2 regions of the Mesorhizobium sp. MC2-1-1 genome follow, and region 2 is predicted to be linked to the other one. Evidence: predicted binding sites of a transcription regulator. Region 2 holds the regulator's gene; the other holds the start of a gene.
The links. The regulator LexA, encoded in region 2, represses DNA repair genes until DNA is damaged. The targets are predictions, from matches to a motif close to TGTTCNNNNTGTGTTCNG.

Region 1 (7,884 bases), 2.8 Mb from region 2:
CGGCTCGATCGGCATCGCAATCATCCTCGGCGCCACCGCCATCTTCCTGGCGCGCGAGAGCAAGGGCCTGCTGCTGGGCGAGCCCGCCTCACCCGAGGTGCAGAAGCAGGTGCTGGCGATCGTCCAGCAGGATCCCGCCGTGCAACGGGCGAACGGGATCCTGAGCGTCCATATCGGACCGGAGGAGATCGTGGCGGGTTTGAGCATCGAATTCGAGGATCATCTCACCGCGCCTGAGATCGAAGCCTGCGTCGAGCGCCTGGAGGCAAGGCTGAAGCGGGAAATGCCTCAGATATCAAGGCTCTTCGTCAAGCCGCAGGCAACTGGCATATGGGAGCAGCGGCGCAAGGCCATCGCCGAGGCCTCGGGGGAGCGATAGGTTCAAGTCAGCAAGCTTACTGAGGAGGAAGGCCGATGAAGATCGACGGCGGATGCCATTGCGGCGCAATCGCTTATGAGGCGGAAGTCGATCCGGAAAAGACCTCGATCTGCCATTGCACCGACTGCCAGCAACTGACCGGCACGGCCTTTCGGGTGACGGTTCCGGCGCCGGAAAGCGACTACAGGATCACCAGGGGCGCGCCGAAGATCTATATCAAGGTCGTGGCAAGCGGCGCCAGGCGCGCCCAGGCCTTTTGCGCCGACTGCGGCTCGCATCTTTACGCGACGTCGGTCGGCGACGGCCCGAAGGTCTATGGCGTCAGGGTCGGGACCGCAAGGCAGCGTCAGGATTTGGTCCCGAGACAGCAGAAATGGCACCGGTCGGCCCTGCACTGGCTTCCGGAATTCGAAGGCATGACGACGACGGAAGAGCAGTAGCGCCGTCGGATCGGCTCGCTGGCGCGACGACCTACTCGTCGCCCTCGACGACCCGGAGCCTCAACTGCCCTGTCTTTGAATCGGCCACCCTCGCGCCGCCTTCGGCCTTTGGCGCCGCACTTCGCATGGCCTCGGTCTCGCCCTCCGCGAATTCCAGCGCCTCGATCTTCTGGCCGCGCTTGGTGACCTTCGATGTGGAGACCAGGATGTCGTCGATGTCCTTGGCCGCCTGGCCGAAATGGGTCTGCAGCCGGCGCACGCGCTCGTCGACCCGGCCCACATCCTCCATCAGCCGGATGACCTCGCCCTGGATCAGATGCGCCTGCTCGCGCATGCGTGCGTCTTTGAGGATCGACTGGATCACCTGGATGGACAGCATCAGGAGCGAGGGCGAGACGATGACGACGCGGGCGCGGTGCGCCTTCTGCACCACCGCCTCGAAATTCTCGTGGATCTCGGCGAATACGGACTCCGACGGCACGAACATGAAGGCGGTGTCCTGGGTCTCGCCCTGGATCAGGTACTTTTCGGCGATATCGCGTATATGCACCTCGATGTCGCGCCGGAAGGACTGCGCCGCCACCTTCTGCATGTCGGCGCCCTCGGCGGCGCGGATGGCGTTCCACGCTTCCAGCGGGAACTTGGCGTCGATGGCGAGCATCGGCGCGCCGTTTGGCATCCGCACCAGGCAGTCGGGCCGGCTGCCGTTGGAGAGGCTGGCCTGGAATTCATAGGCGCCATGCGGCAGCCCGTCGGCGACGATGGCTTCCATGCGCGACTGGCCGAAGGCGCCGCGCGTCTGCTTGTTGGAGAGGATCGCCTGCAATTGCACCACCTGGCCGGCGAGCGACTGGATGTTGCCCTGCGCGGTGTCGATCACCGCCAGCCGCTCCTGCAGCTTGGCCAGGCTCTCATGCGTCGACTTGGTCTGTTCGGCCATGGTCTGGCCGAGGCGGCCGGTCATGGCGTCGAGCCGCTGTCCCAGCGACTGGGTAAGCTCGGCTTGCCGCGTGCCGAACACCTCGGCGATCGCTCCCATGCGTCCGTGCATCTCGGCCTGCGACCGCAGGACGTCGGCGATGCGCGCCTCGGTGTCCCGGGCATGGTCGGCAGCTTCCGCCGCGGCCACCGCGCGCGCCCTGCCCGCGCGCAACAAGGCGACGGCCAATCCCACAAACAGCACCACCAGCAGCAACGCGCCGAAACCCAGCACCTGGCCGAGCGTGATCGTTGAGGCGCCGAGCCGCGCGATCGGTTGCGAAAGGATTGTGGTCATGTCGTTCATGAGGCCAGCATAACCGATTCGGTCGCCTGGCACAGATCAAAACGTGAACGAGCCGATTCCACACCGGTTGACGCTTTTCCACCGACGTCTTAGGTGAGACGCCATGTCGATCAAGCCGCTCATCATTCTCCCCGATCCCGTCCTGCGCCAGCTGTCCAAGCCGGTCGAGCGCGTCGACGCGCCCTTGCGCAAGCTCGCCGACGACATGCTGGAGACCATGTATGACGCGCCGGGCATCGGTCTGGCGGCGATCCAGATCGGCGAGCCGCTGCGCATGCTGGTCATCGACCTTGCCAAGGAAGGCGAGCCGCCGGCGCCGCATGTCTTCATCAACCCCGAAATCCTGGGAAGCTCCGACCAGCGCTCCGTCTATGAGGAAGGCTGCCTGTCGATCCCCGATTACTATGCCGAGGTCGAGCGCCCGGCTTCCGTGCGAGTAAAATATCTCGACCGCGACGCCAAGCTGCAGGAGATGCAGGCCGAGGGTCTGATGGCAACCTGCCTGCAGCATGAGATCGACCATCTCAACGGCGTGCTCTTCATCGACCACATCTCGAAGCTGAAGCGCGACATGGTGGTCAAGAAGTTCAAGAAGCTCGCCAAGGACAAGGCGCCCGGCCGAATGGTGGGCTAAGGGCCGTTAGGCCCCGCGAGCCCTGGAGCCACGACAAGACAGGATCGCAGGACCTCATGCCGCTTCGCGTCATCTTCATGGGCACGCCGGATTTTTCCGTGCCGACCTTGCGCGCCATCGCCGAGGCTGGCCATGAGATCGCGGCCGTCTACACGCAGCCGCCGCGCGCCGCCGGACGGCGCGGCCTGGAACTGACGTCCTCGCCGGTGCAGCGCGAGGCCGAGCGGCTGGGCCTGGAAGTGCGCACCCCCACATCGCTGAAGGGCGAAGCGGAGCAGGTGGCTTTCGCCGCCTTGCGGGCCGAGGTCGCCGTGGTCGTCGCCTATGGCCTGCTCCTGCCGAAGGCCATTCTGGACGCGCCCACGCTTGGCTGCCTCAACGGCCATGCCTCGCTTTTGCCACGCTGGCGTGGTGCTGCTCCCATCCAGCGCGCCATCATGGCCGGCGACGGCGAGACCGGCATGATGATCATGCGCATGGAAGAAGGTCTGGATACCGGACCGGTTGCCTTGGTTGAAAAATGCACCATCGAACCCGATATGACGGCCGGCGAATTGCATGATCGCCTGATGGTGCAGGGAGCCTCGCTGATGGTCCGGGCGCTCGCACAACTTGGGATAAATTGTCTGACATTTACCCCGCAGGCGGCCGAAGGGGTGACCTACGCCCGAAAGATCGATAAATCGGAGACACGCGTAGACTGGACGCGGCCTTCTGGCGAAGTCCACAATCACATTCGCGGCCTCTCGCCCTTTCCGGGCGCGTGGTGCGAGGTCGAAATTGGCGGCCGCATGGAGCGGCTGAAACTGCTTCGCTCGACGCTCTCGGATGGCGTCGGCGAGTCGGGAGGAATTCTCGATGACCGCCTGACGGTCGCCTGCGGGTCGGGCGCGGTCCGGTTGGTCGAAGTTCAACGGGCGGGCGGAAGGCCCGCCGCCGCGCAGGAGTTTTTGCGCGGGGCCAAGATCGAAAAAGGAACGAAACTGACATGAGCATGATGTCGATACGCACGGCGACGCCGCGGGATCGCGAGGCGATCCGCCTCGTTGAGGAGCATGCCTTTGGCCAGCAGGCGGAAGCCGGCCTGGTCGATGCTCTGGTCACAGGCGGCGATGCCGTCGTCGAATTGGTTGCCGAGGAAGACGGCCAGGTTGTCGGCCACATCCTGTTTTCCAGGCTTTACGTGCAAAATGGCGGCAGGCGCTTCGCGGCTGTCGCGCTGGCGCCGCTGGCGGTGGAACCCTCCTTCCACGGCACCGGCATCGGCGGCGCGCTGATCCGCGAGGCGCATATCCGCCTCAAGGAATTGGGCGAGCAGCTTGCCGTGGTGCTGGGCGATCCGGCCTATTACGGCCGCTTCGGCTACAGCCACGCCCGAGCGGCGAAGTTCGAGAGCGAGTACCAGGGCGAGGCGCTGCAGGCGCTGGCCTGGAGCGACGCGCCCGAAACCGGCAGGCTGGTCTACGCTTCCGCCTTCACGGCGCTCGCCGCTTGAGGCGAGCGCGAAAGAACGCAGAGCATGCCGCGTTTTCGGCTCGATATCGAGTATGACGGCAGCCAATTCGCCGGCTGGCAGCATCAGGCCGACCAGCCCTCGGTGCAGCAGGCGATCGAGCAGGCGATCGGGAAGTTCTGCGGCGAAGAGGTGAGAATACGTGCCGCCGGCCGCACCGATGCCGGCGTGCACGCCACCGCCCAGGTGGCGCATGTCGATCTCGCCAAAGCGTGGCCGGGCGACAAGGTGCGCGATGCCGTGAACGCCCATCTGCAGGCGGCCGGCGCGCGCATCGCCATCCTGATGGCGGCTGTTGCCGACGACGATTTTGACGCGCGCTTTTCGGCCACCGGCCGCCACTATCTCTACCGCATCCTCAACCGCCGGGCCCCGGCGGCGTTGGAAAAAGGCAAGGTCTGGTGGGTGCCCAAGCGCCTCGACGCGGAGGCCATGCACGAGGCGGCCAAGGTGCTGCTCGGCCGGCATGATTTCACCACCTTCCGCTCCACCCAGTGCCAGGCCGAAAGCCCGGTGCGCACGCTTGCGCGTCTCGACGTCGGCCGCAATGGCGATTTCATCGAGGTCCGCACCTCGGCGCGCTCTTTCCTGCACAACCAGGTGCGTTCGATGGTGGGCTCACTGAGGCGCGTCGGCGATGGCTCCTGGGGCGCGGCCGATCTCAGGGCGGCGCTCGAGGCGCGCGACCGCGCCGCCTGCGGCCAGGTGGCGCCGCCGGATGGCCTCTTTCTCGTCGGCGTCGACTATCCGCAAGAGAGCCGGACCTGATCGCGAACCGCCGGCCCGGATAAGCCGGCGCCTGCCGATGCCGTTCTGGATGAGCAGCCGGGCTCTATCGCGCGTCGCCGCCGTGTCGAGACCGGGATGATCGAATTTGAGCGTGCGCGTGCGGTTCTGCCGATGAACCAGGCGACCCGGGGGGGTCGTCGGCGTCGAGCTGCCAAACATGGGCGCCGTCGACCGTGTCCTCCAAGACTTCGGCCGCCAGCCGGTTTAGGCTCTTGTGCGTATTTGCCGTTTCACGCGATTCCAGGCGAATAGCCGTCCCGCGCTGTTTCTGAATTGCCTTGGAGCGCAATGCCGAAAGCGCAAGGCGGCTTGCGGGCGGCATCGTGCTCTATTTCTCTTATTTGGAGACGGAGTGGTCTCAGGTCGATTCGGCCCGAAATCGTCCGGCTCCAAACCATGATGATGGCGTTTCGTGGGATCGCCATCACGATCCAACTCTTTGTCCGAGCATGATCCTTGTCCGAAAATCGGTTCCCGCTTTTCGGGATCGCGCCCTAAGCTCCGGCGTCGGCGGGTATGTCGATGCCGAGCAGCGCCTGCAGGCCGAACAGGACGAGCAGCGAGGCAATGAACATGCCGACAAAGACGGCGGTGCCCACGGCGGCGCCCTTGCCGATCGACGCGTTGGTCATGCGCCATGTCAGCAGCGCCGACAGCGCGAACAGAAACAGCGAGACAACGCTGCTGATCTCGCTGGTGGAGGGCAGGAAGAGCCTGAGCAGCGCCGAGGGCAGCATCAGCCAGGCGATGATCGCCGACGCCCAGTTCGAGGCAACGACATAGTGGACGAAGCGGCCGCCGATGCCGGCGCGCGGCGCGACCAGCGCCAGCGCCACAAGCGGCAGCACCCAGGCGCCGATATCGACCGTCGCCAGCCGGATCAGCATGCCGAGGCGCCCGGCGAAGGCTTCGGGATCGCCGATCTCATTGGCGATCCCGACCCAGCCGACGATCAGCGCCGGCGCCGCCACGACAACGGCGAAGAAGGAATTCCAGAAGCCGTCCGCCGAGAGGTCGAGCAGGCGCAGGCCGTCGGCCTTGCCGAACATCAGCCGCCAGGCGCCGGCCAGCGAAGCATAGGTTTCGTCCGCCGAAAGCATGGTCACGAAAGGCCCTGTCCGAACCAGTCCTCGATGAAGCGTTCGTAGATTTGTGTCAGCGTTTCGAGGTCGGCGAGCGCGACGCGCTCGTCCACCATATGCATGGTCTTGCCGACCAGCCCGAACTCGACCACGGGGCAGTAATCCTTGATGAAGCGCGCGTCCGACGTGCCGCCGGAGGTAGAGAGCGCCGGCGTCCTGCCGACCACGGCGGCCACCGAACTGCTCAGCGTATCGATCAGCTTGTCGTCGCGGGTCAGGAAGACATGGCTCGGCCGGTCGCGCCAGACGAGCTCGTAGTCGACCGGCGTCTTCTTGCCCGGCCGATATTTCCTGCGCCCCGCTGCCTGGTCCAGCCGGTTGTGGATCTCGGCCTGGATCGTTTCCGCCGTCCATGTGTCGTTGAAGCGGATGTTGAAAATGGCGGTCGCCCTGGCCGGGATGACGTTCGTTGCAGGGTTGCCGACATCGATCGAGGTCACTTCGAGATTCGTCGGCTGGAAATCCTTCGTGCCCTTGTCGAACACCGGATGAAGCAGCGCGTCGACCAGGCTGATCAGCCCGCGCACCGGATTGTCGGCAAGCTGCGGATAGGCGGCATGACCCTGCCGCCCGTTCACCGTCACGCTGCCCGACAGCGAGCCGCGCCGGCCGATCTTGATCATGTCGCCCAGCGCATCTGGATTAGTCGGCTCGCCGACGATCGAGGCATCCCACTTCTCGCCCTTGGCCGCCGCCCAGTCGAGCAGCTTGGTGGTGCCGTTGATCGCCGGTCCTTCCTCGTCGCCGGTGATGAGCAGCGAGACCGAGCCTTTCGGCCCGCCATTTTTCTCCACATGGCGCGCCACCGCGGCGATGAAACAGGCGATGCCGCCCTTCATGTCGACGGCGCCCCGGCCGTACATTTCGCCATTGGCGATTTCGGCGGCGAAGGGCGGGTGCGTCCAGGCCGCCTCGTCGCCCACCGGCACCACGTCGGTGTGGCCGGCAAACATGAGATGCGGTCCGTTGCCCGAGCGCCGCGCATAGAGGTTCTCGATGTCCGGCGTGCCGTCTTCCGAGAACACCGGACGTTCCACCGCGAAGCCGAGCGGCTTCAGCATCTCTTCCAGCGCGGCAAGCGCGCCGCCTTCGGCGGGCGTGACGGAAGGACAGCGGATCAGGGCGGCGAGATTCTGGGCGGGGTCGATCGGCAATGTCATGGGCAAAGCGATAGTCGAAAGCGTTTGTCGTGTCACGGTGGCAGATGATCGCCGGTCATGGCGCCGACAATATGGTTTTCATGGCGTATAAAGGCATGTCGCCCGGAAGTGCGCGCTGTGCTGGGAAAACGACATGCATCATGGCAAGTTGCGGGCCAAGACAAGGGCGAATGCATGGCCAGCGAAGCAAGGACGATCGCGATAGCCGGCGCGGGCAGCATCGGCTGCTATGTCGGCGGTTGCCTGGCGCTTGCCGGACGCAAGGTTGTTTTCCTCGGCCGTGGCCGCCTCGTCGAGGCCCTGCGCCAAAGCGGACTTCGTGTCAGCGATCTCGACGGCCGCGACCGCCGGCTGGAGGCGCAAGCGATTTCGGCCACCGACGATCCGGCTGCGGCACTGCGCGACGCTGACGTCGTCCTGGTCGCCGTGAAGAGCGGCTCAACCGTTGATATGGCGAAGCTGATCGCCGCCCACGGGCGCCCGGATGCCGTGGTGATAAGCCTGCAGAACGGCGTCGACAATGCGGACAGGTTGCGCGCCGG
Region 2 (7,884 bases):
TGGCCGCTGCGACCAGGTTTCTGCTGACGGGCAAGGCAGCGGCCGAGGCCGTCTGAGCATGGCCCTTACCCATCTTGGCGCCAAGGGCGAAGCCAATATGGTCGATGTAGGCGACAAAGCCGAGACGACGCGCACGGCGATTGCCGAAGGTTTTGTCTCGATGCGACCGGAAACGCTGGAGATGATCCTGGCCGGCGACGCCAAGAAAGGGGATGTTCTGGGCACCGCCCGCATTGCAGGCATCATGGCGGCGAAGAAAACGCATGAGCTGATCCCCCTCTGCCATCCGCTGCTTCTGACCAAGGTCGCCGTTGAAATCGAGCCGGACCGCACGCTGCCTGGTCTCAAGGTCACCGCGCTTGCCCGCGTTACCGGCAAGACCGGTGTGGAGATGGAGGCGCTCACCGCCGCCTCGGTCGCCTGCCTCACCATCTACGACATGGCCAAGGCGGCGGACCGTGGCATGGTGATTTCCGGCATCCGGCTGGTCGAGAAGACCGGCGGCAAATCCGGCGACTACAAGGTAGGTCCCTGATGGTGCTGGTTCCGGTCGCAGAGGCGCTACAGCGCCTGCTCGACGACGCGGCGCCTTTGCCCGCCGAAAGCATTCCACTCGCGCAAGCAGCAGGGCGGGTCCTGGCGGAACCGGTTGTGGCGCTGCGTACGCAGCCGCCTTTCAACGCCTCCGCGATGGATGGCTATGCCGCGCGTTCCGCCGATGTCGCTTCGGCGCCGGCTGAGCTCGAGGTCATAGGCATGGCGCCTGCCGGGCGCGGCTTCTCCGGAACCGTCGGAACAGGCCAGGCCGTGCGCATCTTCACCGGTGCGCCGCTGCCTGAAGGCGCCGACACCATCGTCATCCAGGAAAACGCGCGCGATCTCGGCAACGGCAAGGTCGAGGTGACGGAGCCTACCGGGCAAGGCCGCAATGTCCGCCGACGCGGTCTTGACTTCGGCCAGGGGGACGTGCTGCTCCAAAAGGGTCGCGTGCTCGATGCCGCGGCACTTTCGCTGGCAGCTTCGGCCAACCACCCTGTCTTGAAGGTCGTGCGGCAGCCGCTGGTCGCCATCATCGCCACCGGCGACGAGTTGCTGCCGCCGGGTAGCACGCTCGGCCCCGACCAGATCATTTCTTCCAACGCCTATGGCGTCGCCGCTGCTGCCCAGTCGGTCGGCGCGCGCGCGCTCGATCTCGGCATCGCCGCCGACCGCCAGGACGCTATCGCCGCGTTGGTCAGGAAAGCCGTGGCGGCGCGCGCCGACGTCATCGTCACGCTCGGAGGGGCGTCGGTAGGCGATCACGACTTGATCCATGACGTACTGACCCGCGAAGGCATGAAGCTCGACTTCTGGAAGATCGCCATGCGTCCCGGCAAGCCGCTGATGTTCGGCCGCCTCGGCAATGTCCGCTGCGTCGGTCTGCCCGGCAACCCGGTGGCAAGCATCGTCTGCTCTCAGCTCTTCCTGAAGCCGCTCCTCGCTCGTCTCGGCGGCCGAGATCACAGGCAGGACGTGCGAACGGCCCGTCTGGGCGCCGCTATGCAAGCCAACGACCTCAGACAGGACTATGTGCGCGCCGTCGTGCGCGAGGACGCCGACACGCTGGTCGCGACCCCTTTCGGCATCCAGGACTCCTCGATGCTGCGCATGCTGGCCGACGCCAACGGGCTGATCGTGCGTGAGCCCTTCGCACCGGCCGCGCAGGCCGGCGACGAATGCAACGTTCTGATGCTGCGCTGAAGCCGATCCTCATTCATCGACGAGCGTACGGGTCAGGGGATGAGCGGGATCGACAAGACCGTCGACGACACTGAAATGATGCCGATCCGGCTCGACCACCGAAGCTGTGGCGGCACCAAGCCCGGTCCAGATATTGGCAAGCAACGCGCTCTGGCGCAGGAATTCCGAACGCTCGCCGCCGCCGGCCCAACAGGTGATGCGGATTCCATTCCGGGGCCGCAGCAATGCAGGGCTTTCGGCCGACGCTTCGTGCTCGTCGATATTGAGGGTCTCGTTCAGCGCGGTGAGCATCAGAGGCCGAAGGTCGTGCAGGCCTGAAATCGAAATGACCTGGCGTATGCGCCGCGCCACGTCGGGCGAGAGCGGCGATGTCGCGGTCACCATCCGGCTGACGAGATGTCCGCCGGCCGAGTGCCCGGCCAGCATCAGCGGACCATCGACCATGGCTGCCGCCCTCTCGATCGCGACCGAGGCTTCGCCGACGATGCCGCTGATCCTGATCTTCGGGCATAGCGTGTAGGAGGGCATTGCGACGGCAAAGCCTCGGCCGACCGCGCCTCCGGCCAGATGCGACCAGGACTCTCGGCCCGACCCCATCCAATAGCCGCCGTGGATGAACACGACGAGCCCCTTTGGCGTCGCTGGCGGTAGAAACAGATCGAGCTGGTTGCGCGGCGCTTCGCCATAGGCGATGTCGAGCCGCGCCCTGCCCTGGGTCAGCAACTCTTCGCGAAATGCCTGCGCCGGCTGGTCCCACGCCGCCGGCCAACGATCGCCGCCGGCGATGTTCGCGCCGTTGGCATAGGCGTCGTTCCAGTCGGCAATACGGTGTTCGAGCACAGGGCCCCTCCCGCGGTCAGGTCAACTTTGATTGGCTTCTCATGGCATCGCCGACCCAAGACTCAGGTGACGGTGGCCTTGACGGCGAAGCGCGCCTCTCGCCAGGCGCCGCTTCGCAGTATGTCGGCGAGCACCTCCACGGCGCGCCACACGTCGCTGTAGCCGACATAGAGTGGCGTGAAGCCGAAGCGCATGGTCGACGGCGCCCGAAAATCGCCGATCACGCCGCGTTCGATCAGGGCCTGCATGATCCGGTAGCCATGCGGGTGAATGAATGAAATCTGGCTGCCGCGTTTGGCGCCGTCGCGGGTACTTTCGAGAGTAAGATCGTAACCTCCGCATCTTGCCTCGACGAGTTCGATGAACAGATCGGCCAGCGCGGTGCTCTTCCTTCTCACCATCGCCAGGTCGACGCCGTTCCAGACGTCGAGCGCGCCCTTCAGCGTGCGCATCGACAGGACCGGCTGCGTGCCGCACAGGAACCGACGGATGCCGGTGTCCGGCGCATAGGCTTGCTCGAAGGCGAACGGCCGCGCGTGGCCCCACCACCCGCTGAGGGGCTGCTGCACATCGGCAAGATGCCGCTCGGCCGCATAGATGAACGCGGGTGAACCTGGCCCCCCGTTGAGATATTTATAGGTGCAGCCGACCGCGAAATCGGCGTTCGCCCTGTCAAGTTCAACCGGCATGGCCCCCGCGCTGTGACACAGATCCCATACGATCAGCGCACCGGCGTCATGCGCCTTGCGCGTGAGCGCCGCCATGTCGCGCAACTCGCCGGACTTGTAGTTGACGTGGTTGACCAGCACCACCGCGGTGCTTTCGTCGATCAGTTCCTCGATGGTTGGCGCGTGCACGCCGGCCAGGCGCAGGACGGTGTTCTTTCCGGTCGAGGCCACGCCTTCGGCCATATAGAGATCGGTCGGAAAACTGTCGCCCTCGGCAACGATCACGGTTCGGCCCGGCCGCATCGCCATCGCCGCATGCAGCACCTTGTAGATGTTGATCGACGTGGTGTCGCAGACCACGGTCTGGCCAGGCGCCGCGCCGATCAGCCGCCCGAGCTGGTCGCCCAGTTCGACCGGCATGTCGAACCATCCATCCTTGTTCCAGGCACGAATGAGGTCATGCGCCCACTCCTCGTTAGCTGCTTTGCGCAGTTCCTCGAATGCGGCGTGTGGAGCGGCTCCCAACGAATTCCCGTCGAGATAGATCACCCCTTCCGGCAGGACGAATTGATCGCGCAAGGCACGCAGCGGATCTGCTGCGTCCATAGCCTCGATCTCGGCGAGATCAGGAATTCCCCCCATTATGCTACCGCCTACATTTCGGAATGCCCGCCGCTCACGGCTGGCCAAGAGCGGTTGTCTCACCACCGTCGGCGTCCGGGCAAGAACCTTTCGTCCTGTGTTAGCTGGTCCATGGAGGGCGAGAACCGTGAACCGGCAAATCGCCGACGTTGGCATTTTGGGTTCGTTTCGTTCACGGTGCGGCATGCGCAATCGATGTATGCGCGATCGCACCCGGCACTTCCGTGATGCCGCCACCCGCTGTTCCCATTTAAGCAAGGCTGCAAATTCGAGCGGAATCAATGCCACTGCGCTACAGGTAGCGGCCAAGGCCCCTCGGATGCAACATTGTTTCGGCGGTCCTAACAAATTCACTAAACTTTAAACGGTTGCGGAACACAACTGGAACAGATAGTGTTTGTTCTGGGTTTGTTTTTCTGATTCTGGTTTCAGAACCCGTGGGGGCCGCCGATGCTGACGCGCAAACAACATGAACTCCTGATGTTCATCCATGAACGCCTGAAGGAGAGCGGGATTCCTCCATCCTTCGACGAGATGAAGGAGGCGCTCGACCTCGCCTCGAAGTCCGGCATCCACCGTCTGATCACGGCGCTGGAAGAGCGCGGTTTCATTCGCCGGCTGCCGAACCGGGCGCGCGCATTGGAGGTCTTGCGGCTTCCCGACTCGATCGCGCCTGGCTTGAATGCCGCTAAGAAGTTTTCGCCTAGCGTCATCCAGGGGGGCCAGGGCAATCTCGGTCGACAGGTCAAGCCGGCGACGCCGTCGCGCACGCCGACGCCCAGCAATGACGATGAATCCACTTCGGCCGTTTCCATCCCGGTTATGGGCCGCATCGCCGCCGGTGTGCCGATCGACGCCATCCAGCACCAGACGCATTCGATCACTGTGCCCCCGGACATGATCACCGGCGGCGAGCATTATGCGCTGGAGGTCAAGGGCGACTCGATGATCGAGGCCGGCATCTTCGACGGCGACACCGTTATCATCCGCAACGCCAACACGGCAAGCCCGGGCGAGATCGTGGTGGCGCTGGTCGACGACGAGGAAGCGACGCTCAAGCGCTTCCGCCGCAAGGGCGCCTCGATCGCGCTCGAGGCGGCCAACCCGGCCTATGAGACCCGGATATTCGGACCGGATCGGGTAAAGGTTCAGGGCAAGCTGGTCGGGCTGATCCGGCGTTACTGAGTGGGCGCCGGTTTGATGTTCGCTTTTTCCTGTCGCTTGTACGGAGGCAGCCCCCTCGCCTCGCGCGCGTATTTCCGCTGCTCGTGCCATGGCCGATACGGTTCTTGGACCGCGTAGCTGATGGCCGGCCGCGCGGTTGCCGATTGCGGATCGAAGAAGATGGCGGCGCTGCCGCCGCGCGCCAGTTGCCGTTTGGTGACGACGAGCACGCGCGGATCGCGGCATGGGTTGTAGGCCGTGGCGTCGTTGATGACGATGAGGTCCGCGAACCCGCAGGCCGACCGGGCGTTGTCTCGGGTCTCGGCGAGCGCCACGATCGCGCCGGAAGGATACCGGCCGATGCAGAGATCGCCGATACAGTAGAAGGGCGAGCCCGCCGGCAGGTCGACGGGGTCGGCGATGTCGAGCGCCCCGTTGGCGAATGTCTCCGGCGGCACGATTTGCTCGGCTTTCAGCGCCCGTTTCCAATTGTCGGTGGTGAACTCATTGGAGCGTTCGCGGTTGATGGCAAGCTCTCCGCCGCCGATCGGCATTGCCACCAGATGGGCATCCTCTGAAATGAGCACATCAGGCGTTCGGACATGCGGGATGGCCAGCAGCGCGGCGAGCGCGAACGGAACGGCGGCTAGCCTCAGCCAGGTGGTGGCCATGGTTGCGATGACGAGCGCGATGGTTGCTAGCAGCACGGACTGGATCGAGATAAGCCCGACGGCATCGACCGGCGAGCGCTCGGAAATCCATGCCGAGATGGCTATCATCGCGGTGAGCCCCTTGCCCATCACATAGAGAAAAGGACCGTCAAAGCCGAAGGGCATGGCCAGTGCGCTAAGCACGGCGAACGGCATGACGATCAGAGAGACGATCGGCATGACCGCCAGATTGGCCAGCAAGCTGAGCGGCGACACACGCTGGAAGTGCCAGATTGCGAACAGCAATGTCGCGCTGCCCGCGACAAGCGAGGTAATCGCGGCTCCACCCACTCCAACCGCCAGTTTTCGAGAGACGAAGCCGACAAACGAGCGCCTTGCCGGCGGCGTGGTCGTTTTGCCGGCGCGGTAGTCGGCAAAGCCGGCATAGGCGCCGACGAGCGCAGCAGTGGCGGCGAAAGACATCTGGAAGCTCGGGCCGACCACTTCATGCGGCGAGACGAGGATGACGGCGATGGCCGAGATCGCCAGGTTTCGCATCGTCAGCGCCGCGCGGTCGAAGAGCACGGCGACAAGCATGACCGCCAGCATGATGAAGCTTCGCTCGGCCGCCACCACGATACCGGAGATCACGAGGTAGCAGGCGATCGAGAGCAGCGCGATTGCAGCGGCATATTTCTTCACCGGCCGGCGCGACGAGAAATCGGGAAACAGCGCGAAGGCACCTCGCAACAGCACCATGATCGTGCCGGCGACCAGCGCCATGTGGAGACCGGAGATCGAGATGATGTGATAGATGCCGGTCCGCCGCATCGACTCGTTGATCGCCTCCGGAATCCCGGCGCGCACGCCGACTATCAGCGCCGCCGCGATCTCGCCTTCGGACCCGCCGATGGCGCTCCTTATGTGATCGGCTATGCCTTCGCGCGCGTTTTCTATGGCCGATGCAACGCGCGCGCCGAAGGGTGCCTCCGTCGATGCGGCCGGCGTCGGCGCAATCAGCTTTGGATCGCCCAGGAAAAAGCCGCTTGCGCCAATGCCGCTAAAATAGCTGTCGAAGGAATAGTCATAGCTTTCGGGCCGAACCGGGCCTGTTGGCGGCAGCAGCTTCACATAGCCGGTCAGTATCGACCCTGCCGTCATGTCGGGCGGAATCCTGCGCGCCGAGAGCCTGACGCGATCCGGTGCGTAGCGCAGCTTCGGATGCTCCGTGGAAATCAGATCGATGGTCAGCCGGACACGGCCGTTGGCCAATGTCTCGGCGACGATGAGGCGGCCGGTCAGCCGCGTCTGGATTTCTGACCCCAGCATCGGGGTTGCCATTCGCCAGGTTTCCACCTTGGCGGCCAGAAAGCCCAGGGCGCAGAAAAGCGCTGCCATGAAGGTCAGGTGCGTTCTCTGCCAGGAGCGCGAGACCGTCGCGCATACGGCCATCAGAGCCACCGCCGCCATCGGCCTGTAGAGGTCCGGCTCAGTGCTCAGCGAAAAGTAATAGATCACGCCGGCGGCAAGGAAGACCGGCACCAGCAGGAAGGCAACGCCACGATCGAGCTCGGTCGCGGCGGCGTCGACGATGCTTTGGCGCATCGCGGAGAACGACGCCCGGCCAAGTTGTCTGCGGAGTCCTCCGAGTGCCTCGGCCGAAGGCGAAACTGGCCGCCACGCACCGTCGCCGGACGACGGAAGCTCCGCCGGCGGATGGGGTTCCGGAACCGGCAACGGCGCCGCTTCGGCCGATATGGCGCGAGCGAACATCAGGCGCTCGCTGACGCCTGCTGTCGTTTCCCCGCCCTCTTCCGCGCCCCGGCCACGTCCAGCCATCGGGTCTGCCCCTTGCGCCCCAGACGCCCTATGCTACATGAACGCCGGTCGCGTGGAAGTCAGCGCGAAACATGCATTTCTTCAGTGCTTCTTCGAGAGTTCCATGTCCGACAAGGTCGTCACCCGTTTTGCCCCCTCGCCCACAGGCTACCTGCATATCGGCGGGGCCCGCACCGCGCTGTTCAATTGGCTCTACGCCAGGCACACAGGCGGCCAAATGCTGCTGCGCATCGAAGACACCGACCGCGAACGCTCCACGGAGGCGGCCACGGCGGCCATTCTCGACGGACTGACCTGGCTCGGCCTCTCCTGGGACGGCGAGGCCGTTTCGCAGTTCCAGC

Region 1: the regulator LexA is predicted to act here: its motif matches at 2,137-2,154, upstream of ACR64R_RS22755 (DNA recombination protein RmuC).

What each region holds. Positions count from the first base shown of each region.
Region 1 covers NZ_CP195205.1:4,579,612-4,587,495, forward strand. The annotation lists gene ACR64R_RS22745 (cation diffusion facilitator family transporter) at 1-379, shown strand, start outside; gene ACR64R_RS22750 (GFA family protein) at 415-819, shown strand; gene ACR64R_RS22755 (DNA recombination protein RmuC) at 851-2,104, opposite strand; gene def (peptide deformylase) at 2,208-2,738, shown strand; gene fmt (methionyl-tRNA formyltransferase) at 2,795-3,730, shown strand; gene ACR64R_RS22770 (GNAT family N-acetyltransferase) at 3,727-4,233, shown strand; gene truA (tRNA pseudouridine(38-40) synthase TruA) at 4,258-5,019, shown strand; gene ACR64R_RS22780 (transporter) at 5,535-6,140, opposite strand; gene dapE (succinyl-diaminopimelate desuccinylase) at 6,143-7,342, opposite strand; gene ACR64R_RS22790 (2-dehydropantoate 2-reductase) at 7,517-7,884, shown strand, end outside.
Region 2 covers NZ_CP195205.1:1,769,612-1,777,495, forward strand. The annotation lists gene trpC (indole-3-glycerol phosphate synthase TrpC) at 1-56, shown strand, start outside; gene moaC (cyclic pyranopterin monophosphate synthase MoaC) at 53-535, shown strand; gene ACR64R_RS08960 (molybdopterin molybdotransferase MoeA) at 535-1,740, shown strand; gene ACR64R_RS08965 (alpha/beta hydrolase) at 1,750-2,580, opposite strand; gene kynU (kynureninase) at 2,643-3,890, opposite strand; gene lexA (transcriptional repressor LexA) at 4,341-5,075, shown strand; gene ACR64R_RS08980 (ComEC/Rec2 family competence protein) at 5,069-7,309, opposite strand; gene gltX (glutamate--tRNA ligase) at 7,647-7,884, shown strand, end outside.